Regions from separate parts of the Cellulosilyticum sp. I15G10I2 genome, predicted to be linked through region 2. Evidence: a T-box and tRNA genes for the amino acid it is inferred to sense, from the RefSeq annotation. Region 2 holds a T-box; the other holds one or more tRNA genes.

Region 1 (15,336 bases), on a different contig from region 2:
TAAATGAGGTACTAAAAAGTAATCAGTTGATTACTGTTAGCTTATTATTATGTTTGATACTTGATTATTAATGTATTATTAAGTGATAACGGTTAAATAGTAAAAATAGTTTGATTATGTTTAGTTTTGTGAGTACAAACAACACAAAACGTTGTTTAATAGCAAAAAACGCTATTTATAGAGTATTCATATTCCTTGATAGCTCAGCGGCAGAGCATTCGGCTGTTAACCGAAGGGTCGTAGGTTCGAACCCTACTCGGGGAGTTTCCCTAAAAGGAAGTAATTTATACAAATCATATACATTCCTCGATAGCTCAGCGGCAGAGCATTCGGCTGTTAACCGAAGGGTCGTAGGTTCGAACCCTACTCGGGGAGTTTCCTGAAAAGGAATTGCACATAGAAACCTTAATATATAAGTTTAATATAGACTACATAATAAGTGAATCTGTGTTTTCAGTTTTAATATAGGGGTATAGTTCAGTTGGTAGAACGTCGGTCTCCAAAACCGGATGTCGTGGGTTCAAGTCCTACTGCCCCTGTTTTAAGTTTTTTACAAGGCCCAGTGGTACAGTTGGTTAGCACGCCGCCCTGTCACGGCGGAGGTCGAGGGTTCGAGTCCCTTCTGGGTCGTTTAGCTTGACTGTTTGGTTTATGGTATAATAGGCCAAGCGGTTAGCTGTAATAATTTTAATGCATGGTCGCTTAGCTCAGCTGGGAGAGCATCTGCCTTACAAGCAGAGGGTCATAGGTTCGAGCCCTATAGCGACCATTTAATATGGCGGAATAGCTCAGTTGGCTAGAGCACACGGTTCATACCCGTGGTGTCGGGGGTTCAAATCCCTTTTCCGCTACTTTAACATAAAGAACCAGATGCAAAATGCATCTGGTTCTTTATGTTAAAGCTAATAGGCAGATAGACTAGGGGTAAATGAGAAAAATAGCTTTTAAGAGGGAATGTATTCACATTCAAAAAATACAAGCGCCTTATTTGATGCTAAGTCTACCATAATCCAGCGTTCAACATAATATTTGCGGTAAGTATAGAGCAAATATTCCTCTCTGCTGATTTCTATATCATTATGATAGTAGATTGTATGTAGGAGTTCAGATGAGTCAGTAATATATTCATAAACAAATTCGAACTGACAATTATTTCTAGAAATATACGGTGCTAGTTCACTATAGTAAGAAAGATTGTGATAAATAAATTCACCAAACATATTATGAGGTGAGTCTCTAAAAAGTATCCAGTCTCGCTTTTCGATAAGCGCTAAGTAGGCGATAACTTTCATAGGTATTTGAGTTCTATATTCTTTTTCAATCACTAAATTGCCTGTGGCATCGGATCTTAGCATGATTACTTGATAAGACATATTTAACGACCTCCTTAAGTAATGTATATATCTATATATATTACTTAAAATAATTTATAGACTAAAAAAATGGACAAGAGTCTAAAAGGTAACAATAATAATAAAAAATATCTTGACATGAGTCATTACATTTGATATACTACTCATGCATTCCTCGATAGCTCAGCGGCAGAGCATTCGGCTGTTAACCGAAGGGTCGTAGGTTCGAACCCTACTCGGGGAGTTTCCTGAAAAGTAAACAATGACATATTCTATATACTTAGAAGGATCATTAGGTAATAACTATAGGGGTATAGTTCAGTTGGTAGAACGTCGGTCTCCAAAACCGGATGTCGTGGGTTCAAGTCCTACTGCCCCTGTTTTAAGTTTTTTACAAGGCCCAGTGGTACAGTTGGTTAGCACGCCGCCCTGTCACGGCGGAGGTCGAGGGTTCGAGTCCCTTCTGGGTCGTTTAGCTTGACTGTTTGGTTTATGGTATAATAGGCCAAGCGGTTAGCTGTAATAATTTTAATGCATGGTCGCTTAGCTCAGCTGGGAGAGCATCTGCCTTACAAGCAGAGGGTCATAGGTTCGAGCCCTATAGCGACCATTTAATATGGCGGAATAGCTCAGTTGGCTAGAGCACACGGTTCATACCCGTGGTGTCGGGGGTTCAAATCCCTTTTCCGCTATTACAAAAAAGCAGATGCGCTATGCATCTGTTTTTTTTTGTACGATACTTTTGCTTACGCAAAAACTATGTATATGAGTTAATTAAAACAGAAGAATATTTTATAAATTAGTATTAATTAACTAAAATATTATAATTAGCAATTGAAAATATAAAACATATGTGAGTATAATAGAAAGTATTAAGTGCTAAAATGTAAATAAGTACATACATTTAGTCCGAGGAGGAAGACGATTATGGTTAAAAAGTACATAAAATTTTTAGCGATAGTAGCTGTATTAGGAGTAATAAGTCTATTTGTTTATAATATATTATTTGATTTATGGAAAGATACAATTGCTCATGAAAAAGTGGTGAATAAAACTAAGACAAGCTCTAAAACAGATAACTTTTATAATATAGAGGTTCCGGAGAGTTTTGATTGGAAAAAATATAGCGGGACAACTTTAAATTTTATTGTAGAAAACAATATCAATGCTGATATACTCACGAAGCATGCAGCAAGCTTTACTGATTTAACCGGCATTAATATTAATATTGTTGCACTTGATTTTGACAGCATGATACAAAAAATTAATCTTGACTTTATATCTAAGACTGGAAAATTTACACTCATTTATGTAGATCCTTATCAAACATTAAATAGATTTAGTAACGACCTATGTAATCTTAATAAATACAATAATAGTTCTCTATTACCAAATATTCAAGGTGGATTAGATGACTTTTTTGAAGAGCAAGTTATGATAGAATCATACTTTATCAATCAAAATAGACTTTGCAGTATACCCTTTGATACAACAACAATGATTTTTTTCTATAGAAAAGATATCTTTAATAAATATAGAGATCAATTTATGAAAGAGAATGGGTTTGATTGGACACCAGGAACGCCTGAATTTACTTGGGAACGCTTTGTACAGGTCTCAGAATGGATTTCTAATAATGTGCCTAAAAGTGAAGTGAAATATGGAAGCGGGTATATGGGACAAAAACATAATTCACTTTATTGTCTCTTTTCCACTATCCTCGCATCTTACGGGGGAGATTATTTTGAAGATGAAAATATTAGTACAATTGGTACCCACAAGCCTAATAATATAGTCATTAACAGCAAAGCATTTATAGAAGCATTAAAGACCTATAAAAAGATTAACAGTGTATCATCTCCTGAAAGTCGAGATTGGAATTGGTATGATACGGCAGAGGCTTTTAAAAATGGAGAGGTAGCTATGATGCTTAATTGGGATGAAAATATTTCTGCTATAGAGAATGCAGCAATTTCTAAAGTTGCGGGTAATGTAGGTTATAGTATCCTGCCCTATGGCAGCGCTAGAAGTGCAAATATTTATGGAGGTTCAGGTATTGGCATTAATAACTATGCGACTGATGTAGAAAAAGAAGCGGCATGGCTATTTATTGTATGGGCGACATCGCCCCAAGTTCAATCCCTTATTCTGGAAGAATCTGGCGGTGGCAGCCTACCGCCTAGAAAATCAATTTCCAGCGAAGAAAATATAGGGATACCCAATGTCTATACTAGTAGCAAAGGAATAAGTAAAACTGCAATCAAACAATCTCACGTTGTATTAGAAGCGTGGAAAAAAGAAAATGTATACTATAGGCCTAAGGTAGAAAATTTCTATCATATAGAAAGAATAATAATAGATGAGGTCTATAATATGATGCGGTATGATTTAGAACCGGAGCTTACAGCTCAAAAAATTTATACTAGAATCAATAATTTAACATGAAAGACAGAGTAGATATCATGGACAAAGTAAAATTAGTTAATAGTTTTCGTTTTAAAATAGTTATTATTATATTAGTATGTATTCTTATTCCTATTACCTTTCTTTATACAAGTTATTATTATAAAGTTAAAGAAATCATCACTAAAAAATATAGTGATTCAGCGGTACAGTCTGTTTATGAAGGTGCAGAAAATATAGATTTTATTTTAAAAGATCTTAGAGAATTTTCTAATATAGTATTTATTAATAATGAAATAAATGAGGCACTTAACAACTCAAGCAATGTAAGTCAAGTAGAATTTTTAAATATTATCAGAGGATTATTTACGTCGAGACAGGATATAGAAGCGATATCTTTATTAGTGGATGATAAGCTCTATTCTGTAGGCGCTATTAAGTTGGATAAAGATCCAGAAGTATTTGATATGCTTGAGACGACAAAGGGAGAATGTGTGTGGGTTAATACAAGCATAGAAAGAACTCAAATCTTATCCAGTCAATTTACAAAGTACTTCTTTTCTTTAGGAAGAACAATTGTTGATCTTAATACACTAGAGTCATTAGGTGTCCTTAAAATAGACATCAATGAATCAATATTAGAAAAATCCTATAAAAGTTTAATGGCAGAGGAAGGCAGTGAAGTATTTATTTGCTCTAACTTAGGAGATGTAATAAGTCATCCAAACAAGGAAATGATAGGTCTTAATATTAAGCATAAATTATATATGCAAAGTATTTTAACTTCCAATGAGAAACAAGGCTATATCTCTTATCAGGAAGATGGCGTGGAGAAAGTAGCTATCTATTCTACTTGTGATGTATCTGACTGGAAACTTGTTAAGGCTATACCTACAGCGTACTTGTATAAAGAGATTATGCAAATTCAAGGCTATATTATTATATTAGGGATCCTGTACTTTATAACAACAATAACTCTAGGCCTTTTTTTAGCTGCTATGATCACAAGCCCCATAGAGAGACTTATGAAACTTATGAAAAAGGTAGAGAAGGGGAATCTTGACATCCATGCAGAAATAACGAGTAAGGATGAAATAGGACAGCTGAGTAAGAGTTTTAACAATATGATTGATAATATGAATCTGATGATGAATAAAAACATAGAAGAAGAACGTCAGAAGAAAGAAATGGAGATTGAAGTGTTAAGAGCACAAATTAATCCTCACTTCTTATACAATACGCTTAATACTATTAAGTGGATGGCTAAAATACAAGGCAGCACCAGTATCAGTAATGCTGTCAATGCTTTAACTAAACTGCTTCGGGTAAGTATCAGTATAGGTAAAGAGAAGATATTGCTAAATGATGAGATTAGCTATGTACAAAATTACTTAGTGATTCAGCGTCTAAGATTTAGTGAAAAGTTTAATATCGAATATATGATAGAAGAATCGTGCTTTAAGTGTCTTGTTCCGAAGTTGATTTTACAGCCTATTGTGGAAAACTCACTCATTTATGGTACAGATGAAGATAGCTTAGAGACACTGAGCATTATTATAAGGGCCTACGAAGAAGAAAATGTGCTTCATATCAGTGTAGAGGATAATGGACCAGGTATCTGCAAAGATGTTTTAGATAATATACTTACCCATAGGCAAGGCATAGATAAGTTTAGTACAGTGGGCCTTAATAATATTAATCAACGTATCAAACTGCACTATGGCGATGAATATGGCATAGAGATTCAATCGAAAGTTGATGAAGGGACACGGGTATTAATCAGACTGCCGATTCATAAGGAATAACTTACAGGCGTCAATCGAATAGGGGGAAGGTCAGTGTATAAAGTATTAATTATAGATGATGAAGTATTAGTGAGAGTAGGCTTAAAATCAACCATTAATTGGGAATCCATAGGTTTTTCAATAGTGGGAGAAGCCTCAAATGGCGAGAAGGGATATGAGCAGTATAAGCTTCATAAACCAGATGTGATTATTACAGATATAAAAATGCCTCATAAAGACGGTATGTGGCTTATTAAAAAAATACGTGAAACCAATAAACAGGTAAAGATCCTCATCTTAACCTGTTATGATGAATTTGAATATGTAAGAGAAGCACTGAAATTAGGAGCAGATGACTATATTCTTAAATCAGAAATTGAAGATGAAGAGCTGATTGATTCTATGAGTAAGTTTAAAGCACAGCTAAAGTTAATCCCGGATAAAGATAAGGAGCTTAGAGTCTTAAAAGAGCAGTTTGAAAGTAATGCTGTTGTATTAAAAGCGAAGCTTTTGGAAGATTTGGTAAATAAAAACAAACTTAATGAAATAGCACTGCAAAATGAATATTTAAAAATCCAGTTTCCTACCCATAGCTGCCACTTTTCTTTTGTAACACTTATAAGAGAAGATGAAAAGAAGAAAAATGAAGCATTGCAGCAAAATAATGACAGCATGAATGATGCTATTATTAATCTAATCTATGATATATGTCAAAATGAAAAAATGAATATACTGGCCAATAGAGAGGGCGAAAGATTTCAATTTCTTTTAGCAAGAGAGAATTTGCATCAAAACAATGTAGAGCAGACTATTATTTATGTTCAAGAAAAAGTTATGCAGTATTTTAATATAACTTTAAGCGGTGTATACAGTGCCATATTTAATAATCTCACATATTTAGGGGAAGTGGTGGTAGCTTGTAAAATAAAAGAAGAGGAATTTTTTTATACAAGTGGGCCGAAACTGCTTTTTACTAAGGTGCAAGAAGCTCAGATAGAGGATAATAAAAGAAATATGCCAAATAGCAGCATATTTAATTTAGATACAGATTTTAAAAAACTTATTATTAAATACATTGATGAAGAAAACATTGAAAAGTGTAAAGAGCACTTAGAAGAGTTGGCACAGTTATTTGGAAAATATCATTTAAATTCATTGGAGGTTAAACTATTTTATTCTAATCTTGTAAATACTTTATTTGAAAAGTATGGTCAGTGTTTTAGAGAGACAAACTATATTAAAGACTATCATTACTACTATAATCTTATTATTAACTTAAATAAAATGAAGGAACTTGCGTCATTGCTGGACTTATTTATTACTGATGCGGTAAGAAGTATAAAAGAATACCGTGTAAGTAATTCTAAATATGTTATGAAAAGGGCTATGGAATATATAGATGCGCATTATTATAATAAGATATCCTTAGAAGATATAGCAAACTATATTAATTTGTCTAAACACTATGTTTCATATTTATTTAAAAAAGAAACAGGCATTAATATTTCAGCCTATATTAATGATATTAGGATTGAAAAAGCCAAACAAATGATTGTGCAAAGAGAGTATAAGATAAAAGAGATCTTCGAAAAAGTTGGATTTTCAGATCAACAATATTTTTCAAAGGCTTTCAAAAAGGCTACGGGAATGACTGTTACTCAGTATAAAGAATCAATAGAACATCAAAAATAGAAAAATACACTACAAAAAGCACTAATGCGAAAGAAGCGTTAGTGCTTTTTGTATATTAGAATTTATTGAAAAGGCATTCTGGTGAGAAAAATGCTTAGATATAGTAATATTTTTAAAATAAATTGTAACATATTACAAATAATTATTAAGGCGTACTAAGAGAGAAATAAAGTACAAAACAATAGAAACAAAATACATTACTTAATTTTATATAAAAAGATAGAATGAATTCAGAAGTTGTAAGTCTAATAGCTTTATTACATAGAAGGGAGGGAGCGTATGGATTTGGCAATACCCAAACTTGAACTTAAGAATATAGAAAAATCATTTCCAGGGGTAAAAGCGCTTGGTAATGTTAACTTTTCGGTCAAGAAAGGTACAGTTCATGTGCTTTGTGGTGAAAATGGTGCAGGCAAGTCTACTTTAATGAAAATTATTAACGGTATTTATCAGCCTGATCAAGGACAAATGCTCATAGACGGTAAGGAGGTAAAGGTAAATAACCCTATAGAAGCAAGGAAAAATGGTATCTCTATGATTTTCCAAGAGCTTAATTACATACCAGAGATTACCATAGAACAAAGTATGTTCTTAGGAAATGAACCAACTAATAAGTTTGGCAAGATAGATTGGAAAAAAATAAGAAACGAAACACTTAGACTGCTGCAGCAAGAAAAACTTAATTATAAACCTACGACTCAGTTAAAAGATTTAACTATTTCAGATATTCAAATGTTAGAAATACTTAAAGCAGTCTCTTATGGATCAGACATTATTATTATGGATGAGCCGACATCTGCCATTACACGTAATGAGGTTGAAATATTATTTGGCAAAATTGCTGAACTAAAAGCAAAGGGTGTAAGTATTATTTATATTTCTCATAAGATGGAAGAGATATTTAGAATAGCAGATGAAATAACAGTTTTAAGAGATGGGATTATGATAGATACAAAGCCAACGCATGAGCTTACCATTGATAAAGTTATTGCGCTTATGGTAGGCCGAGAAATGAGTAATATCTATCCCAAAGAAGCCATACCTATTGGTGAGACAATATTAGAAGTTAAGCATCTAACAAATAGCCCGATATTCAGTGATGTAAGCTTTAATATTAAAAAAGGCGAAATAGTTGGATTTGCAGGACTGATGGGAGCTGGAAGAAGTGAGGTTGCAAGAGCAATTTTTGGACTTGATTATTTTGAAAGCGGACAGGTCATTATTAAAGGGAAAGAAGTAAAAATTAACAAAGTAATAGACAGTATTAATCACGGTATGGTTATGTTATCAGAAGATAGAAAACGTTATGGTATTATCGGCGTTCGGGGAGTCAGAGAAAATGTTGCCTTATCAAAACTTGAGAAATTTATTTATAAGGGAAGATTACATACTAAGGATGAGAACACCACAGTTTCCGAGATCTGTAAACGCATGAATGTTAAGACGCCATCGCTAGAAACATCTATTGATTCATTAAGCGGCGGTAATCAGCAAAAAGTAATGTTAGCCAGATGGATGCTTTGTGATCCGGAAATTCTTATACTGGATGAACCTACAAGAGGTATAGACGTAGGGGCGAAATATGAAATATATAAACTGATGAGCGAACTTGTAAAAGAAGAAAGAAGCATTATTATGATTTCATCAGAACTGCCTGAGCTTATAGGTATGTGTGATCGTATTTATGTGATGGCAGGCGGGAAGATAACGGGTGAACTTGAAATGAGAGAGTTTACTCAAGAAAACATTATGAAGTTAGCTACAAAGGGGTGATGAGAGGATGAATAGTAAAGAATTAAATAAGTGGTGGTCTAAAGCAACGAGTAAGTACAGCATTTATATTATTTTAGTTGCCATGTTTATAGTATGTTCAGTAATAAGCCCGGTATTTTTATCCACAAAAAACATTACGAATATCTCCAGGCAGATTTCTATTACAACGATCATAGCATTTGGAGAAACACTGCTTATTATATGTGGACTTATTGATTTATCAGCAGGATCAGTACTTGCACTATCGGGGGTGCTGTCAGTTGCAGCATACAAACTTACAGGATCAATGCAAATTGCTATGTTAGTGGGGATCAGTGTCGGGATATTCTGTAATGCCATTAATGGGATGCTGGTTACAAAATTTAAGACACCGCCGTTTATTGCGACACTCGCTATGCAGACAGCAGCAAGAGGAGCAGCACTTCTATATACCAATGGTCAAAACATTTACCAAATAGGTGAGTATAAGGCACTTGGTCAGAATTCAATAGGAATTATTCCAATACCGGTTATTTTTATGATTGGAACGACAGCTATGACGTGGTACATATTAAATCACACAAGATTTGGAAGACATTTATATGCAGTAGGAGGCAGTGAAGAAGCAGCGCGTGCTTCCGGGGTTAATAATAATAGAACAAAAATGATAGCTTATCTTATCAATGGTTTATTTGTAGGTATTGCTGGGGTACTCTTTATGTCAAGGGTTAACGCCGGACTGCCTAATGGAGGTATTGGTGCTGAGTTTGAAGCGATGACTTCAGCGATCATAGGAGGTACTAGTTTTTCAGGTGGTATTGGTACAGCCATGGGAACTTTAGCGGGGGCATTTATTATGGGATTTGTAAATAATATTATGAACCTTCTAGGCGTTCAATCTTATATGCAGCAGATTGTAAAAGGGATTATCATTGCACTGGCAGTAGTTTATGATATTCGTTCTAAAACCAAAAGAGACAAGAAAAAACAAGGCAATATCAATGAAAAAGTAATGGATAAGGATGGTAAGCGTAAGACGTGAGGTACTTTATAATGCGAATTTATATAAATTCTATATAAATTTTAAAACAAAACTAAGGGGGAATTTTTTATGAAGAGTATGAAAAAATTAATGGCTGTTATGATGAGTTCAATGCTTGCGTTATCACTTTCTGTAGGATGTGCTGCTACATCTGAAACTAGCGGTACAACTGAAGCACCAAAGGCAGCTGCGTCAAATGATGCAAAACCAGCAGAAGAAGCTCAAAAAACATACAGAATTGCTTATATTGCAAGAGCACAAAGTGACTCTTTTGCAGCGTGGCTAGCGAATGCTGTAAAAGACGAAGTTGCAGCAAATTATAAAGATGTTACTGTAGATATATTTGATGGAGAAAGTAAGAATGAAGTTATTGCAAGTCATATAGAAAATGCAGTAACTAACCAATATGATGCTATTCTCTTACAACCATATGATTCAGAAGCACAAGTAGCTCCTGCTATGGAAGCTATGAATGCAGGTGTTCAGCTTGTAACTGTTAATAATCGTATTAATGATAATGACAGAGCAGGCGCAATAGATGCTGATCCAGTTGAACAAGCGGCAAAAAATGCAGAACTGGCATTAGCTCAGATCCCACAAAATGGTAAAGTTGTTGTACTTATGGGACCAGCGGGAAACATGCATTCGGATATGAGAAGAATAGGCTGGCAGAAAGCATTTTTTGACAAACGCCCAGATGTTAAAATTTTAGACGAACAAATTGCAAACTGGAATAAAGATGAAGCAATGCGTTTTATGGAAGACTGGATTCAAACTTATGGAGAAATAGATGCGATTGTTTCTATGAATGATAATATGGCAGTAGGTGCGCTTGAGGCAGCAAAAGCCGCTGGTATGAATGATATTTTATCTTATGGTGTTGATGGTACTGCAGAAGCTTGTCTTGCGATTGCAGCTGGCGAAATGACATCTACTACACTTCAAAGTGCCTATACGCTTGCAGAAGAAGCGGTAAAATTAACTTATAAACTTATGACAGGAACAGGAGATCGTGAAACAATTCTTGTAGATTGTCCGCTTATTACAAAAGAAAATGCACAAGAATATATCGAGCTTCACAAAAAAGCAGGTAACCTTAATTAATAAGATAATTATAAGTAATAAAAAACATAGTTTACTAAAAGCAAAGGAGACCTAAATAATGCGTAATCAAGCTGTATATATGACAGGTACTTATAATATGGAAACCAGGGATATTAATATCCCTGTTCCAAAAGCAAAAGAAGTTTTAATTAAACTCGAGTATGTTGGGATATGTGGTTCAGATGTTCATTATTATGAGCATGGCAGAATTGGCGACTTCGTAGTTAATGGTGATTTTATACTAGGACACGAATGTGCTGGAGAAGTTGTGCAAATAGGAGAAGAAGTCACCACATTAAAAGTAGGGGATAGAGTCGCTCTTGAACCAGGTATTACTTGCGGACAATGTGAATTTTGCAAAAGTGGTAAATATAATTTGTGTCCAGATGTAGAGTTTTTAGCAACACCACCTTATCATGGATCACTTATGAACTATATTGCCTATCCAGAAAATATGGCTTTCAAATTGCCTGAGAATGTAAGTACATTAGAAGGGGCACTTGTAGAACCATTGGCAGTGGGTATGCACGCTGCAGCTCAGGGAAATGTTAAAGTAGGAGACACAGTGGTTGTATTAGGGGCTGGGTGCATAGGTATAGTGACCCTGCTTGCATGCAAAGCCTATGGGGCTACAAATATTATCGTAACTGATATTATCGATAAAAGACTTGAAGTTGCTAAAAAGCTAGGTGCAACAGCTGTAATTAATCCTAAAAATGAAAATTTAAGAGAAAAACTGGCGGAGCTCACAAATGGGCAAGGTGCTGATGTTGTTATTGAAACAGCTGGTGCCGAAGTCACCATTAAAGAAAGTGCTTATTTAGTAAAAAGAGGAGGTGCCATCGTTCTTGTTGGTTTAGCACCTAAAGATATTATTGAGTTTGACTTCATGCAGATTATGGCAAAAGAAGCAGAAATTAAATCGGTGTTCCGTTACCGTAATATTTATCCCGCAGCGATTGGTGCCATTGCAGATGGTAAGATTGATGTAAAAGGTATAGTCACTCATGAATTTGATTTTTCAGATGCTAAAAAAGCTTTTGATGATGTGATTCAAAATAAAAATGATGTGGTTAAAGCTGTTATCAAGTTATAAATACAGGAGGTCTAAAGCATGGCATATTTACTTGGAATTGACATAGGCACATCCGGTACAAAAACAGTTTTATTTGACAATGCGGGAAATGCAGTTGCTTCTTCAACTAAAGAGTACCCCTTGTATCAACCACAAATAGGATGGGCAGAACAAGATCCTTTAGACTGGTGGCACGCTGTATGTGAGACGATTAAGGAAGTTATTTATAAAAAAAACATTATGCCGCAGGATATTAAAGGTATAGGGCTCTCAGGACAAATGCATGGGCTTGTTATGCTAGATAAAGAAGGGAATGTCATTCGAAAATCTATTATTTGGTGTGATCAGCGTACGGAAAAAGAATGTACTGAGATTACACAGAGAGTCGGAGCTGAGAGATTAATGCAGATTACTGCGAATCCAGCACTGACAGGTTTTACAGCTTCAAAAATATTATGGGTAAGAAATAATGAGCCAGACAACTACGAAAAGTGCAGAAAGATTTTACTGCCAAAAGATTACATCAGATATATGTTAACGGGAGAATTTGCAACAGAAGTATCTGATGCATCGGGGATGCAGCTGTTAGATATCAGCGAGAGAAAATGGTCATCAGAGGTTTTAGAGAAGCTTGAAATTCCAAGAGAATATTTAGCAGATGTCTATGAGTCTGTAGTGGTAACTGGTAAAGTAAATAAAAAAGCTGCCCAAGCAACAGGGTTGATGATTGATACCCCTGTAGTAGGCGGAGCAGGAGATCAGGCTGCAGGCGGCATCGGAAACGGTATAATAAAAGAAGGACTTGTATCTACAATGATAGGGACATCAGGCGTAGTATTTGCACATCTAGACAGACCAATGATAGATAGTGCTGGAAGAGTACATACTTTTTGCCACGCTGTGCCAGGCGCTTGGCATGTTATGGGTGTTACACAAGGGGCTGGGTTGTCTTTAAAGTGGTTTAGAGACAACTTCTGCATAGGCGAAATGGGTGTAGCAAAGTTTATGAATATTGACCCTTATGTACTGATGACTAAACAAGCAGAGTGTTCGCCAGCTGGATCAAGGGGAATTATCTACTTACCTTATTTAATGGGAGAACGATCACCCCATTTAAATCCTAAAGCTAAAGGGGTATTCTTTGGCATCACTGCATCACATACAAAAAATGATATGTTAAGAGCTGTACTTGAAGGTGTGTCATATTCACTTGCTGACTGTATGGACATTATTAAAGGGATGGGCATTACTCCAAATCAAGTTATGGCTTCTGGCGGAGGCGGAAAAAGTAAGCTCTGGAGACAAATTCAAGCAGATATGTTTAATAGTACTATTTGTACAAACAAATCATCAGAAGGCGGAGCACTGGGTGTAGCACTGCTGGCTGGTGTAGGGGCCGGAATTTATAAAAATATTAATGAGGCATGTGAAATAGCTATAAATGTAGAAGCGGAGCAAAATCCTATTGAAATGAATGTACAAACATATAGTAAGTACCATAAACTATATCAAAAGTTATATATTGATTTAAAGGATAGTTTTGAGCTTTTTGAACAATAACACCTATTTACTTACTCCCACTATTAAAAATAAAAAACAGGTTATATTTTGCAAGCAAGCTTGCTATAATATATAATCTGTTTTTTTTATTTTTAATAGTGTTTCTCAGAGTGATTTCACATTAAATAACATTGTGAATAAGCTAAACTTTAAAATGTGCAATCTATATAATAAGATACTAAGCTTACATACAAAGTTCTTTAAGATGCGGGGAATAGATTTTAGGAAAAAAGTATGATAATATTAAGAAAAAGCAGAGGTTATAGATACAGCTAATGAGTGGACAAGTATCTAAGCTAAGCACTAGTAGATAAAGTGTCATTAAAGGAGCAGATAAATAGATGTTAAGAATAGGTATGGGATATGATGTTCATAAACTGGTAGAAGGTAGAAAACTTATTTTAGGTGGGGTAGAGATTCCCTATGAAAAAGGACTTTTAGGACATTCAGATGCAGATGTAGTTGTCCATGCCATTATGGACGCGCTGCTTGGTGCTATAGCAGAAGGCGATATAGGCAAACATTTTCCAGATACGGATTCTAAATATAAAAACATATCAAGTATTAAACTACTTAAATACGTAGGAGGTCTTCTAAAAGAGAAACAGGGTGTTATTCATAATATTGATGCTACTATTATTGCACAGCAGCCTAAAATGGCCCCTCATATTGAGAAGATGCGCGAAAATATAGCAAATGCGCTACAGTTACAGCTTAATCAGATTAATATTAAAGCAACTACAGAGGAAGGTTTAGGTTTTACCGGGGAAAAACTTGGGATTTCTAGTCAAGCCATTACTCTAATACAATGGTAGTATACACTAATTAGAAGATTAGTTTTATAAAATAAGAAATAGCTAAAGGGGGTATAAAATGGTTAAAGCTCATGAATCCATTAATATACAATTACTCAAGTTTTTATCTAAACAATATCCAACATCAGACACAGCAATTACTGAAATTATTAACTTGCAGGCCATACTTAACCTTCCAAAGGCTACAGAACACTTCGTGTCGGATATTCATGGGGAATATGAAGCGTTTTCTCATGTATTAAGAAATGCCTCTGGTGTACTAAAACCTAAAATAGATGCCTTGTTTATGAGTGAGCTTTCAGAAAGAGACAGAAGAAGCCTAGCGATGCTCATTTATTATCCGGAGAAGAAGTTAGAACAAGTTATCAAAAAAGAAGAAGATATGAATGATTGGTATCGTATTAACCTTTTTAGAATTATTAAACTATGTAAAGTTATCTCATCTAAATACACCCGTTCTAAAGTAAGAAAGGCACTTCCTACAGAGTTTGCTTATGTCATGGAAGAACTTCTAAGTGAGCAGATTGATGCCCATAACAAAGAACAGTACTATAACGAGATTATAGAAAGAATAGTGAGCCTCAATAAAGCGAATGAATTTATGTGTGCTTTTTGTTATCTTATTCAGCGCCTAGCAGTAGATAGGCTGCACGTGCTTGGTGATATCTTTGATCGGGGACCAAGAGCCGATATTGTTATGGATATTATGCAAAAATATCATTCAATCGATATTCAGTGGGGAAATCATGATATTTTA
Region 2 (15,336 bases):
TCGCTGCTTTGATTTCTTCATTATTAAGCAGTTCATTAACACCTGGAAGATAACCGCCTTTTGTAGAGTTGATTTTTTGCCCTTCTTCTCCTGCAACAAATTTGATAAATTCCCATGCGCCTTCTTTATTTGCGGATTTCTTATTCATTGACAATAACCATCCACCAACAACATCACCATTTGGAAGTGGTGCAATACCTACTTGATCTGGTTTAACTTTTGATTCATCGCCTTTTATAATACCGTATTGGTAAGGCCAGTTTCTTGCAAATACTGATTTTCCTTCTGTAAAGCTTGTATGTGTAGCCCCTTCATCATAGTTTAGAATATCTTTTGGTACTACATCTGAGCTTACAATTTTTTTCATGGCTTCGAGTCCAGCTTTTACATTTGTATAGCCACCCGTAAATTCTGCAACATTGCAAGTTAAACCTTCATATTGTTTGGATTGGAACACATAACCTACTTCTGTTCCATTTTGACCTTTGTATTTTGCAGCCATCTCATAAAGGTCATCGTATGTATAAGCGCCACTATCTAATTTAGCAGCATCTTCTGCACTTACTATATCTGAACGGTAATATAAGAATCCAAGGTCAGGGAAGTAAGGCATTGTATATTGTTTCCCTTGATAACTGCCGGATGCCATAGATCCTGCATTAAAATCTTCAATCTTAAGTCCAGCTTCATCCATTAACATATCTAATGCTTCTATATAACCGGCACCTGCAAATTCACCTGCCCATACAACATCCAGTGACATAACATCATATTCAGATGAGCCTGATGATAAAGAAGTTATTAACTGATCATGCATTTGTCCCGAGTCATTGGTAAACTCAACCACTTCTACACTATATTGATCTTGAGCCCCATTAAATGTACTGATAAGAGCTTCAAGTGCAGGTGTACTATCTGCTTGCACTGCAAATTTAATTTTTTGTTTTTCTGCTGGCTTACTTTCTTCTTTTGAAGGCGCAGCTTCTGTTTTTACTTCTGCTTTAGCTTCTGCTGCCGGTTGTGTCGTATTAGCACCAGCACATCCTACCCCTGAAACTGTCATTGTCATTGCAGCTAAAATTGCTAACCATTTTCTCATTGAAATTCCCCCTTGGTTTTTTTATACGAAAGAATATAAAGCACTTATATAGATTTGATTAAGTGATTATAGAATAATATTATAACATTTAAACTTATTAGTATTTTATTATCTTAATAAAAGTATTATAATATTAATGAATAATATATCTATAACTTATAGTTAAATAGAGGTGTTTTTTATGGAACATAGTTATCCTCAGCATAGCATTTTAGAAAAAATAGAAATTTTTCATCATTTTACAAAACTTCCTATTGGACTCTATAGTAATAATTTACTAACACACCATTTTCCCGAAAAATCTACCTGTATAGCCGATTTAATCCATGATAATTCAAAATCTTCTGAGCCTATATTGAGTAGAAACCAATTTTTGACTTGTCAGTATATATCCAACGATTACTATGAATGTTTTATAGGATTTGAGCTGACCCAGTCAGATGTTATTATAATAGGTCCTTTTTTAGAGGAAGCTATGTATGATGCAAAGCTCTCTAGTCTTATTAAAAAACACGCTCTTTCTATTAAATTAAAGCATAAACTTCAAGATCATTTTTTAAAACTTAATATCGTAGATACTACAAGCTGCTTCTATATTAATAAGCTGATGCTTAGTCTTTTCACCCCATCTTCCGGGGCCGTATTTAATGCCCCTAACTTATCTGATGCTTCTATGCCGGAAAACTATTTTGTGACGACTTATAAGAATAGATTAAATATGTTTCAGCATCCACCTTACTTTTTAGAACAAGTCATTATCAAACTCATAAAAAGCGGAACCAAGGCCAATGCTTCTCAGATTCTTTCAGAAATCAATTCTCTGAGTCGTGCCAAGCTTGCTGATAATCCTCTGCGTTCTCTTAAGAACTCACTTATATGCTCCTGCACAATTTTTACAAGAGCTGCTATAAAAGGCGGGGTTACAGATGATGATGCCTTTAATCTAAGTGATGCTTTTATCTATGAAATAGAAAATACAAACTCTATGTCAGAGCTTGATAAACTCGAATATAGAATGGTTGAAACTTTTATAGAAAAGGTTAATCATGTAAGTACTTCTAAGTTTTCTCTTGTTATCCGTAATACAATGACCTACATTATGAATCATCTGTCAGATAAATTAACACTTCACGCTATTGCAGACAACGTTTATGTCCATCCTAATTATCTGAGTGCCCTGTTTAAAAAAGAGGTGGGTATAACACTTTTTCAATACATTATTAAAAGGCGTATCGAGGAGTCTACTTATTTCTTAAAATACAGCAGTGAATCTATTGCTGATATAGCAGCATTCTATCAATTTTGCAACCAGAGCTACTATATTAAAATGTTTAACAAATACATGGATACCTCGCCTCACGCCTATAGGCAATTAAATACATAAATACATTAGCAAAGAAGGTACCCTATTTTAAGTTTACCTAAAACATAAGGCTGCCTTGCATAAAAGAGTTTATTATGCAAAACAGCCTTTTCTCTATTTATTTTTCCTTTGAATAATCCCCCATCTGCACCTTATCCACGGCATCTTGTACTGCTTTGATCTCTTCGCCACCTTGAACTATTATCTCATAGGTCGTATTACCATCTTCTAAAAAGTAATATACCTTTATTGCATCATAACGATAACCTATATTTTGAAGGACCGCTATAACCTTATAGGCATCTTCAGCAAAAGCCTCTTTATTACCGTACACTTTAACCTCTCTTTGTTCATTATCTTTTTGCTTCCAACTATAATTGGGCTGCAACTGAATATCAGCACTTATAGGTTCGTCTCCCGAGAATCTATCATTAAGATGGTATTTAGCTACTGGGATTTCAAGCTTTGCATAAAGACTTATATCATAGTCTGTTAAGTCAGTTTGATTTTCAATCATAGCTATAAGTATGTTGGTAACTTGCTCCGTCATATTTCCAGTTGTCTCATCATGATATCTATCACTGATATAGCCATTATCTCCATAAAAAATAGTTGACTTATTCCTGCTATCTTCTATTTGAACTACATTAGCCCGGTATCCTCTCATTTTAAATGAAATACGATCTATTCTTTCTATTTTGAGCTGCCCTTCATAATTATCATCAATATAGCCTTCTATATTTGACTTAGCTTTTAAGTAGCCCATCGGACTTCCCCACATCTTGGCATAATCATTTACCGCCATAATGATCATTAATACACCTAATGCTATAAAAAGTATTCTTTTAGCACTATCTTTATGTTTTATCCCCATTGCTAATACCACTGCAGCGAAAGTTTCCATCAATATCCCGACTATAAGGAATATACCATATCCAAAATTACCTTTTATATGCGCTATAATAAGTCCGCTTACAACCGCAGTGCCTACTATAAGTAAACTATTCTTATAAAATAATCTCAAGATAAAAGGAATGATAATAATGAAAGGAATGGTATGTATAATCCCATCACCATCATATGTCATCCATGTTGTTAGAAACATTATAACTAAAACCACTTCTGCAGATACCCCTCTTATACGCCATTTATCAATTAAAGCCTCTTTATTCATCTTATCCCCCTTTCTCCATCAGCTTAGATTATAACATATTTTTATAATTATATATGAAATATTCTTAATTGTTTCTCATAGTTTTCTAATCAAATTCTAATTTTCAGTTTAACTTCTTCTAATTATAGTCTTCTATACTATAACTATAAAATAAAACATTTCAAAGGAGATCTAATTATGGGAACTATAACAATTGAACAAATCGATTTAATCATGGAAAGAGCAAATGTGACTTACGGAGAGGCAAAAGCAGCTCTCGAACAAACGAGTGGTGATGTAGTAGAAGCATTGCTGCTTTTAGAAAAAGACCAAAAATTAAAAGCTAAAACTATTTCTAATCAATCACAAGCTAAAAGTGAAAAAATAACTTCCTTTATTGAAAAACTAAATGCTACAAGCTTTATCATGAGAAAAAAGACTCATACTTTTGTAGATATTCCGTTATCTGTTGCAATTATTCTTGTGATCTGTACTTTTCACATCTCTATTGTTGGACTTCTTCTCTCTCTATTATTCGGTATTAAAATAGAGTTTAAGGGCGAAAATGAAGTGGCGGAGAAGATTAACTCTACAATAGATAGTATTAATAAGTAGTTATAGGCGTCAAATTGTAATTTAAGAAGTTTATACTAGGTCCGCCAAGAAGTAAGGGAACTCTTTCAGCTCTCCACGCCTCCCCACCATACTGTACGAAAACTACAATTTTGGTTTTTGAGGCGGTCCGCATGAGGATTTTAGGGTACTCCAGCTACTCACTTACGCATTTCTAAAAATCTAGGCGCTTTTTTCAAATGAACGCCGCAAACTCGCATACGCTCAAACAGTGCGAGCTAAGTACCATTTGAAAAAACCACCAAGATTTTCTTAACGAACTGACTCCAGAGGCAGCTTCCGCACCCTAAAATCCCCATGCTAATCTTCTGAAAAAGTCAAGTGGTAATAGTTTTCGGACAGTCTCCCCCTCACTTCCTGCCTATCATCTGTTATCTACTTGAATTGAGATACTATAAATACTAAGTTTGACTTGCTCATTAAGCACTTAAACTTAGTATTTTTAATATGCAACCTAAATTTTCTAATAACTAGCGTAAAAAGTGGGAGGGATTTCTTTTGGGGCGACTCGGGTTTGGCAGTACCAGACTGACCTCAAACCAATTCAAGTCTAAATAATTTAAAGCCTAGCAGGGGAGATTTTAGGGTTCGGAAGTTGCCTCTGGAGTATTTTGTTAAGAAAATCTTAGCAGTTTATTCAAATGGTTTTTAGGGAGACTGTTTGAGCGCAGCGAGTTTCGACCGTTCATTTGAAGAAAGTGGTTAGATTTTTAAAAATACGCAAGCGAGCAACTGGAGAACCCTAAAATTCCCCTGCGGACCTAGAAAGAATTGTGAATAGTAGTTTTCGGACAGTCTGGCGGGGAGGCGGGAGCCCCAAAAATTATCCCTCCCCCTCCTTGCGACCCCTTTAAGAACCATAAAATAATAAAACTATCTATTGTATTAATCTAAATATTATATATAATAACCTTATAAATACCATCATATAGCTATGCACCTTATAGCTTTTACACTGGGGAGTGATTCGTATTAAGAAGATACTTATTATAGAAGATGAAACAAAAATAGCCAGGTTTCTACAACTGGAGCTTGAGCACGAAGGTTATGAAGTAGGCATTTGTAATGATGGACGCCAAGGTTTACAGGAAGCTTTAAATCATCCCTATGATCTTATTATTCTTGATGTTATGCTCCCTTCGCTTAGCGGCATGGAGGTATTAAGACGCATTAGACAAGTTTCTGATATTCCTATTATCATGCTGACTGCTAAGGATGATATCACCGACAAAGTAATGGGCCTTGATCTTGGTGCTCAGGATTATATGACTAAACCTTTTGCTATCGAAGAGCTTTTGGCTCGCATAAGAGTTCTCTTTAAACTAAAAAGTTCCTACAGCAATGCTTCAGACGAAAAAAAGCTGCGATGTGGCAAGCTGATACTAATTCCTGATAAGTTTGAAGTAAGCTATGATGAAACACCTATCGCCCTTACCAAAAAGGAATTTGAACTTCTACATTATCTTATGCTTAATAAAAATCTGCTGCTTACAAGGGACAATATTCTTGAAAATGTATGGGGTTATGAATATATGGGTGATACCAACATTGTAGATGTTTATATTCGTTATTTAAGAAGTAAAATAGATCAAAAGTTTGAAGAAAAAATTATCTATACTGTTAGAGGAATGGGGTATCAAATAAAAGATGCGTAGTCATATCATAAATTTTTTCAAATGGATAGGAACGGGGATTGTCTTTACCTTTAAACTTCTCCTTGCACTCTTAAACTATGCGGTGATAAGTTTTTTTAAAATGCTCGGTACTTTTTTTAATAAAATACGTTTTTCTATAGCTTTTAAAATTAATCTCGTATACGCCTTTCTCTATCTTTTGCTTTTCACATTAACATATGGTATAAGCTTCGCCCTGCTCCTTAATCATTCAAGTGATCATCTTCTTGAAAACAATAAGCTGATTATCTACTTTGGTTGGATAGCAGGTATATCTATCTTTGTATCTATCACGCTTTTTTTGATTTTTGGAAGAATGGTTGTAAAAAAAATGTTAGAACCGCTTACCCTTATGACTAAAAAGGTAAAAAGCATTAAGGAAGATGGCATCAAAGAACGTTTAAGCACCAATGGTGCTAAAGATGAATTAAAAGACCTTGCAATCACTTTTAATCAAATGATGAACCGCTTAGAAGTATTTGTCGAAAGGCAAAAACAGTTTGTCTCTGATGCTTCTCACGAACTTAGAACACCTATTGCAGTTATCGAAGGCTACGCTGATCTTCTAGATAGATGGGGAAAAGATGATCCTAAAATATTAGAAGAAAGTATTGAGTCTATAAAATCAGAAACTAAAAATATGAAACAGCTCGTAGAACAACTTCTCTTCCTGGCTAGAAGTGATAGAAACACATTAAAGATAGCCAAAGAAGTCCTCAACTTATCAGATATTATCAAACAAGTTGCAAAAGAAACTTCCTTTATAGATGATGAGCATGAACTAATCTGCAAAGCTGATGAAGAGGTTTTGATACTAGGTGATAGTCATCTTATCAAAGAACTCATTCGAATACTCGTTGATAACGCTATCAAATACACACCTGAAAGCGGCTCCATCACGCTCTACTCCGTAAATACTTCTAAAAACGTGTTGCTCTCTGTCAAAGATACAGGTATAGGTATTGCAAATGAACATCTTCCCCATCTTTTCGAAAGATTTTATAAAGCCGAAGAATCACGAGATAAACATAGCGGTGGGACCGGTCTTGGTTTGGCTATTGCCAAATGGATAGCTGATATACATGATGCTTCAATAACTATTAATAGCGCTGTAGGAGAAGGCTCTGAGTTTATCATTTTCTTCCCTTTACAAACTTCTGGCAAATAAAATGATATCTGAATAATTATTAACTCTATTACACCATATTAAATGCTTTTATAAACACCACACTCAAAACTGCTCCACCTATCACATAAGTGATATTTAGTTTAAAATAAGATAATATTAGTGCAATGCCTCCTCCTAAAATCCCAACTATGGGATTTTCAGTGTCTACAGACAAAATACCTGGAAATATCAATACCCCTAATGCAGCATAAGGAATTGCAGATAATACACTTTCTATCTTAGGAGATATACGCACTTTATCTAATAACATAGCCGGCAACCCCCTAGGAATGTATGTTGCTATTGACATCCCCAAAATCATTAATACTATTGATATTTTTATGCTCATTCTTCTCTTCCCTTCCTAATAGTTTAGAGCCTATAACCCCTCCAAATAGTGTCGCAAAAACAACTGCCCAACTCGGTGTTAAAATAAGGCTAAATATAATGTTCAGAGCTATACTGATCCCTACAACATAAGCAACCTTATGGTTCTTGTGCATATTAGGCATTAGTAGTCCAATGAACATGGCATATAAAGCAATTGACATACTCGAACATATATGAGTTGGAATAACATTATTAACCACTATTCCTAATATAGTTCCTCCAATCCATGCGCCATAAGTAACGGCTGCTAGCCCACTAAAAAAGTATTGATTACAATGCTCTTCATCTTCCATAGACATGATTCCAAATGTTTCATCAGTAACTCCGAATGCTAATATTAACTTTAAAGGCCTAGGTATCTCCTTTAACCTATTCATGACATAGATACTCATAATAAGGTGTCTCATATTGATAATAAATGTAGCAATAATAATTTCTATACTGCCAGCCCCTATAGCTAACATATTTACTGCCATCAGCTGACTTGCTCCTGCTAATAACATAATTGACATTAAAACAACTTCTAAGGGTGTAAGCTTTGCTTGCAGAGCAATAACTGCAAATGCAGTTGAAATAGGTATAAATCCTATTAATATAGGAATCCCTTTTTTAGCGCCTCCTAAAAACATACTACTATTTTTACTGATCATAGATACTCCTCTTTTCTAATAAATATTAATTCTATTCTCCTTTTCCCCTTTTAAGTAATTGAATTTTAAGATTATTATTGTTATAATCTAACATATTATTTTTCTATATTTTAGTACCACTTTTAAGTATTTTTATTAGTACCAGTTAAAAGGAGCTATTTTATGCTATGGATTGAAGTAGATAGAACATCACAAATCCCTATTATTAGACAAGTTTATCAACAATTACGAGATAAAATTTTAAAAGGTGAGTTAGTATCTGGTGAAAAAATACCCGGTTCTAGAGAGCTCGCTTCCCATTTACATATTTCGCGAAATGTAATTTTAGAAGCTTATCACATGTTATTATTAGAAGGGTATATCATTACCAAACCCAATGTAGGTACTTTTATTTCTGAAGGGACACTGCTACGTCAAAATATCCTCTCATCTCCCCAAAAAACAGATGATAATGAAATTCTATTGGATCAATCCAATCTTGATAGAATTGATTTTCGTTCAGGCATACCTGCACTCGACCTATTACCACTGAAAAAGTGGTCACACATAAAGAGTCAGGTTTATTTAGATTCTTCCTATAATATCTTTGGATATACCCACCCCAAAGGGTGTCTCGCGTTAAGAAATTCTATTTGTAAATATCTTCTGAGAATCCGTGGGTTGTCTTGTCATCCAGAACAAGTAGTTATTACTTCTGGTTCTATACAAAGCTTCTCTATCCTTTCAAATCTATTACTTAAAAATAATGATATTTATATTATTGAGGATCCTCTACATATTGAAATCAAAAAAACCTTTGCATTTAATAACCCCAATTGCTATAGCATTCCTGTTGATCAAGAGGGTCTTCAAACTCAATTACTTCCATCAACACTTAATCCAAAATTTATATTTATAACCCCTTCTCATCAATATCCTTTAGGTGAGGTTTTACCTGTTCAAAGGAGAATTGAATTAATCGAATATGCTCGGAGTAAAAATTGTTATATTGTTGAGGATGATTATGATAGTGAATTTCATTATATGGGTGCACCGGTTAGTACTTTGTACGAACTTGCTCCAGATTCAGTTATTTATGTAGGTACTTTCAGCAAAATTCTTTTTCCAGCCTTACGCATAGGTTATATTATTCTTCCTCCAATATTAGTTGATTCATTCTGTGAATACAAAAAAAGAAGTGATTACTTTACGAGTGTGGTGGACCAAATCACCTTATCTCAATTTATAGATCAAATGTTTCTTGATCGTCACGTTCATAAAATGAGAAAAATATACTTACAACGCCGTAATGCACTTATTGAAAGTCTAAATAGCTCTTTTGGATCTTCCGTTACGATTCATGGTGAATCTACCGGTTTACATCTTATCGCCTCTTTTAAAGATGTTCAATTTACTGAGGATCTCGTTAGCTTTATAGCCCTACAGGGTCTAAAAATTCATCCTGTTTGGCTGCATTCATCTTTTAAAAACTTTCAAAAAAATTCTATCATTATAGGCTATAGCCATCTCAATCATCAACTCATAAATAAAGGTATTAAGCTGCTCAAAGAAAGCCTTACAACTTGGCATTTAGGGCCACCATATACCTCCTTGAAATAAAATATAAAATCCCTACATACTTAGTCAATAAGTCTGTAAGGATTTTATGAATACCTATAGTTTCTTTTATTATCTTACTTCTGCACCACTTACAATTTCTCCGAGTGGTCCTACTGCTACTAACTTACCTGTATCATCAGCTGCACAAAGCACCATGCCTTCTGATAAAAGACCTCTTAATTTAACTGGCTTAAGATTAGTAACAACAACAACTTTTTTACCTACAAACTCTTCGGGTGTATAATACTTTGCAATACCTGATACAATTTGTCTTACTTCTTCCCCTATTTTGATCTTAGATACAAGAAGTTTATCAGCCTTTGGTACACGTTCACATTCAATAACTTCACCTATTTTAAGCTCAACTTTAGCAAAATCATCAATGGTTATATACTCAAGTTGCTCAGCTTCTTGTTTTTCTTGCTGTGGCTTTTCCTTATCTTCTGGTTTAGTCTCTTTCTGAGCTGGTTGAGTTTGTGCACTGGCAAGTTCAAGCGCTTCTAGTTCTTTTTCTTTATCAATACGTGGGAACATATTTTCGCCTTTTTTAGCTGTAGCAGCTTTTGGAAGTGTGCCCCATGTATGAATACTGTCCCAAGCTGTAAGCTCTCCTCTTTGAAGACCAATTTGCGCCCAGATTTTCTCTGGTGTCTGTGGCATAAATGGTTCTACCATAATGCTTACTATACGAAGACCTTCTGCAAGGGTATAAAGCACACCTGCAAGCTTTGGTTTGTTAGCTTCGTCTTTTGCAAGGATCCAAGGCATCGTTTCATCAATATATTTGTTAAGTCTTCTGATTATCACCCATATATCTTCAAGTGCATTGTTAAAGAAGAGCTTTTCTATATTATCTTCTGCTTTTTGAATTTGCGTTTTAACGAGTGTTTTGATATCTGGGTCAAATTCATTCTCTTCTTGAACTTCTGGCAATGTTCCGCCTTCAAAATATTTTTCAATCATCGCAACTGTTCTGGATGTTAAGTTACCAAGATCATTTGCAAGATCTGAATTGATTCTTGTAATAAGCGCTTCGTTAGTAAAGTTACCATCTTGCCCAAAAGCAATTTCACGAAGTAGGAAATAACGAATCGCATCACTGCTGTAACGGTCAACAAGAATGCTCGGGTCTACTACATTACCTACTGATTTACTCATCTTGCCGCCATCTATAACAAGCCATCCATGACCAAACACTTGTTTTGGAAGCGGAAGTTCAAGTGCCATAAGAAGCGCTGGCCAAATAATCGTATGGAAACGAACAATTTCTTTGCCCACAAGATGAACGTCTGCTGGCCAGTATTTTTTAAATGCCTCGTCTTGATCACTAAGATACCCAAGCGCTGAGATATAGTTTGAGAGTGCATCAATCCACACATAAACGACATGCCCTGGGTCAAACTCTACTGGAACTCCCCATTTAAAAGAAGTACGTGATACACAGAGATCTGCAAGCCCCGGTCTTAGGAAGTTATTAAGCATTTCATTTTGTCTTGTTTGTGGTTGTATAAATTCTGGATTATCTTCTATATATTTAATAAGTTTATCTTGATAAGCTGAAAGTTTAAAGAAATAAGATTCTTCCTTAACAGCTTCTACTGGTCTTCCACAGTCAGGACATTTCCCATCTTTTAGCTGATGCTCTGTGAAAAATGTTTCGCAAGGTGTACAGTATTTACCTTCGTATTCACTCTTATAAATATCGCCTTTATCATAAAGTGTTTTAAAGATCTTCTGAACTGTTTCTTTATGTTCAGCATCTGTCGTACGAATAAACTTATCATAAGTAATGTCCATTGTTTTCCACAAATCTTTAATCCAGTCTACGATGTTATCCACAAATGCCTGTGGTGTTATCCCCTCTTCCTGTGCACGTCTTTCTATTTTTTGACCATGCTCATCTGTTCCGGTCAAGAACATGACATCATATCCTCTAAGGCGTTTATATCTCGCCATTGCATCTGCAGCTACTGTTGTGTAAGAATGTCCTATATGCAGTTTGTTGCTTGGGTAATAAATAGGCGTTGTGATGTAATAGGTTGGTTTACTCATTATTTTCTCTCCTTTTTGATATAAAAATTTTATAGTTATAATATAAAGTTAAATACGCAAGCTTTATAGCACAAGGTTAATTATCACTTATTTATTAAAACAAAAAACCTCATCCCTACAACTTACGTTATAGAGACGAGGTATATAATCCCGCGGTACCACTCTAATTTGCCCATATCTTACAATATAAGCCTCTGCAAGTACACCATATACTTCTATGGTTATACTCTTTCGCTATAACAGGCGAACCTGTTGCAGCCTAAACCCAAACTTGGGCTTCGGTGCACCACTCCAAGGCCATCTTCAGCTTAACCCATCTTGCTTCTTTTCAGCACCGAAACTAATCATTAATGTTTCTTTTAGAAGCTCTCTATGAAGATGTTTTAAACTTACTCTCCTTTTCACTGCGTTTTCCATTTAACTGCGCTTATTTTATCATAGGTTTCCCACGATTTCAACATTTTAGTCATAAAATAATCTAAAATCCTTCTCTTCTTCTTTCTTTACGCAGGTCATACCGCCTTTTTCCCCCTGCCCATTCGGCTTTTTGGGCTTCAGTTTCAAAGATAAGGCGGGGTACTTGTACCGGCTGCTCATTTTGATCAATCGCTACCATAACAATATAAGCCCTGTTGATCATCTTTCTGGTCTCGTCTAATGCTTCCACATAAGTATCTACTCTTACCTCGATGGAAGTGTTGCCTACATAAGTTACTCTTCCGATTAATACCACTGTATCATTTAAATAGGCACCTCCTCTAAAGTTAAGATTATCAATAGCTGCAGTGGTTACTTCTGTCTGGGCATAACGCTTGCCTATAATAGCAGCCATACTGTCAATCCACTGCATGAGCTGGCCTCCAAATAATCTTCCATATCCATTAATATGTTTGTGCATAATTAAATAGGCTTGTTCTGCTATAGTATCTTCTACGCGCTTACTCTCTTTCATTACTTTTACGCTCCAATCAACCTAAGTCATCTAAAGTTAAATCTAGTATAAGTATAACACACTTCTATTATGCCAGCTCATTTTATCATTTTATCATTTAAGTATGCTTTATTTGCTTTTTAGGTGCCAAATGTCTGATATATTCTTATGAATAAGTAAATATTAAATGTGAAAGAATGAACTTAATAGCATTTTTTATACGATTGATTCGTGCAACTTATACTTTATTTAAAAGAGGGTGAAACATGAAAAAAATACTTTTATTAGCATTACTTTTATTAATTACAACAAGTGTTACCGCCCAAGACGTTCATCCCGCTGGACAAATCTATATACCCGTTATCGCAAAAACAATAGATTTTTCCTTTTTTGAACAACTTAGAACAGGTACCGAACAAGCAGCTAGGGACTTTGGGATTAGAACAACATTTGAGGGACCTAAAATAGGTGAACCTCTCGAAATACAGATTAATGCTTTTCGATCAGCCTTAGCCCAAAATCCTCAAGCTATTATTCTTGTAGCACTTGACGCCAAAGCATTGACCCCTTATCTTGAAGAAGCTCAGGCAGCAGGTATTCCAGTTATAGGTATGGATACAGGTGTTGATAGTCCCATTGTTAGAACAACTGTTGGCATAGATAATTATGGTGCTGGAGAACTAGCAGCAATTAAAATGGGGGAAATTCTTGGTGGTCAAGGTCAAGTAGGTGTCGTTTGGTTAAATGGAAACAATAAAGTTAGTCGTGAAAGAACCGAAGGGTTTATAAACACAATTGCAGCAACTTATCCAGATATTGAAGTAATACCCATACCGTATACCGAAGACTCAAGAGCTGCTGCTGCTGAAACTGCGAGATTAGTTTTAGAAACATATCCAAATATTGATGGTTTATTTGGCATGAATGGCAACATGACCGAAGGGATTATAGATGCACTCAGAGAGCTTAATAAAGAAGGTACGGTTACAGTTATCGGCTTTGACTCAGGAAAAACTATTACAGATGCAATACGCCAAGGCATTATAGCTGGTGCTATTACACAAAACCCCGTAGGAATGGGTTATCAGTCTATGCAGACAGCACTTCAGGCCATACGAGGTGAAAGACTTCCTGAGTTTATTGATACAGATGTTTTTTGGTATGATAGATTCAATATAGATACGCCTGAAATTCAGCAATATCTGTATGAATAGTATTAGTTGTTGACAAGCCCGTCTTTACTTGTTAGAATGTTTAGAAATTCATAAGGAGGTTATTGCAGTGGCATTTTATTATAATGAAGTTTCTCGTACGTTCAGCGAATATCTACTGATCCCCAATCTAACAAGAAAAGATTGTGTTCCAACTAAAGTGGACTTAAAAACCCCTCTCGTTAAGTTTAAAAAAGGTGAAGCTCCTTCTATCCAGATCAATATCCCTCTTGTTTCAGCCATTATGCAGTCTGTATCTGACGATAAGCTTGCTGTGGCTCTTGCAAAATGCGGTGGGCTATCCTTTATTTTTGGTTCCCAATCTATCCAAAGTCAAGCAGAGATGGTAAGAAAGGTAAAAAACTTTAAAGCAGGGTTTGTAGTCAGTGTAGCTAATTTGTCTCCGGAACATACCCTAAGTGATGTGCTTAAACTCAAAGAAAAAACAGGGCACTCTACAATTGCTATTACTGAAGATGGTACTTTATCTACTAAGCTTCAGGGGATTGTTACAAGTCGCGATTATAGAATAAGCCGTGATTCGCTGGATAAGAAAGTTTCAGATTTCATGACGCCTTTTAGTGACCTAATAGTAGGCAGCTCAAACATCACATTAAGTGAAGCCAATGATATTCTATGGGCACATAAATTAAATTGTTTACCCATTATCGATGAAAACCAAAAACTCGTTTATTTTGTATTTAGGAAAGATTATGATGCGCATAAAGAAAATCCGCTTGAACTCTTAGATGCCGACAAAAGATTAATGGTCGGAGCCGGTATCAACTCAAGAGATTATAAAGAAAGAGTTCCCGCACTTGTTGATGCTGGTGTAGATGTTTTATGTGTTGACTCTTCAGATGGCTATACCGAATGGCAAGGCGAAACCATTAAATATATTAAAAAAACTTATAATGACACTGTAAAAGTTGGCGGTGGAAACGTCGTTGACAAAGAAGGTTTTATGTACCTCGTAGAATCTGGTGCTGATTTTGTTAAAGTAGGCATCGGTGGTGGTTCTATTTGTATAACCCGTGAACAAAAAGGCATTGGCCGCGGTCAAGCATCTTCTATTATTGAAGTTGCAAAAGCTCGTGATGAATACTACAATGCAACAGGCATCTATGTACCCATTTGTTCAGATGGTGGTATTGTGCATGACTATCATACCGTCCTCGCCTTAGCTATGGGCGCTAATTTTATCATGATGGGCAGATACTTCGCAAGATTTGATGAGAGCCCTGCAAATAAAGTCAAACTTGGCAATACCTATGTGAAAGAATATTGGGGTGAGGGTTCTAAACGTGCACGCAACTGGCAAAGGTATGATGCGGGAGAAGGTTCAGACCTTAAGTTTGAAGAGGGCGTGGACAGCTATGTCCCCTATGCTGGTAAGCTTCGAGATAACTTAGAC

The links. The T-box of region 2 lies ahead of metG (methionine--tRNA ligase). A T-box ahead of a tRNA ligase gene usually reads a tRNA of that ligase, here a tRNA-Met.
Region 1: it encodes a tRNA-Met, which carries the amino acid that the T-box ahead of metG (methionine--tRNA ligase) is inferred to sense. The anticodon was not compared.

The regions. Positions count from the first base shown of each region.
Region 1 is NZ_FMMP01000020.1:166-15,501, forward strand. It holds tRNA gene BN3326_RS17545 (tRNA-Asn) at 193-264, shown strand; tRNA gene BN3326_RS17550 (tRNA-Asn) at 304-375, shown strand; tRNA gene BN3326_RS17555 (tRNA-Trp) at 467-539, shown strand; tRNA gene BN3326_RS17560 (tRNA-Asp) at 557-630, shown strand; tRNA gene BN3326_RS17565 (tRNA-Val) at 697-769, shown strand; tRNA gene BN3326_RS17570 (tRNA-Met) at 778-851, shown strand; gene BN3326_RS17575 (hypothetical protein) at 945-1,373, opposite strand; tRNA gene BN3326_RS17580 (tRNA-Asn) at 1,525-1,596, shown strand; tRNA gene BN3326_RS17585 (tRNA-Trp) at 1,660-1,732, shown strand; tRNA gene BN3326_RS17590 (tRNA-Asp) at 1,750-1,823, shown strand; tRNA gene BN3326_RS17595 (tRNA-Val) at 1,890-1,962, shown strand; tRNA gene BN3326_RS17600 (tRNA-Met) at 1,971-2,044, shown strand; gene BN3326_RS17605 (ABC transporter substrate-binding protein) at 2,280-3,797, shown strand; gene BN3326_RS17610 (sensor histidine kinase) at 3,815-5,560, shown strand; gene BN3326_RS17615 (response regulator transcription factor) at 5,594-7,231, shown strand; gene BN3326_RS17620 (sugar ABC transporter ATP-binding protein) at 7,511-9,004, shown strand; gene BN3326_RS17625 (ABC transporter permease) at 9,012-10,025, shown strand; gene BN3326_RS17630 (sugar ABC transporter substrate-binding protein) at 10,095-11,129, shown strand; gene BN3326_RS17635 (NAD(P)-dependent alcohol dehydrogenase) at 11,188-12,225, shown strand; gene xylB (xylulokinase) at 12,244-13,764, shown strand; gene ispF (2-C-methyl-D-erythritol 2,4-cyclodiphosphate synthase) at 14,106-14,579, shown strand; gene BN3326_RS17650 (fructose-bisphosphatase class III) at 14,638-15,336, shown strand, end outside.
Region 2 is NZ_FMMP01000011.1:70,596-85,931, reverse strand. It holds gene BN3326_RS12445 (extracellular solute-binding protein) at 1-1,099, opposite strand, end outside; gene BN3326_RS21485 (AraC family transcriptional regulator) at 1,281-2,483, shown strand; gene BN3326_RS12435 (hypothetical protein) at 2,581-3,636, opposite strand; gene BN3326_RS12430 (DUF4342 domain-containing protein) at 3,814-4,230, shown strand; gene BN3326_RS12425 (response regulator transcription factor) at 5,220-5,903, shown strand; gene BN3326_RS12420 (sensor histidine kinase) at 5,896-7,089, shown strand; gene BN3326_RS12415 (AzlD domain-containing protein) at 7,118-7,360, opposite strand; gene BN3326_RS12410 (AzlC family ABC transporter permease) at 7,374-8,129, opposite strand; gene pdxR (MocR-like pyridoxine biosynthesis transcription factor PdxR) at 8,292-9,728, shown strand; gene metG (methionine--tRNA ligase) at 9,798-11,780, opposite strand; T-box leader at 11,909-12,194, opposite strand; gene BN3326_RS12395 (acyl-CoA thioesterase) at 12,259-12,732, opposite strand; gene BN3326_RS12390 (ABC transporter substrate-binding protein) at 12,978-13,925, shown strand; gene BN3326_RS12385 (IMP dehydrogenase) at 13,993-15,336, shown strand, end outside.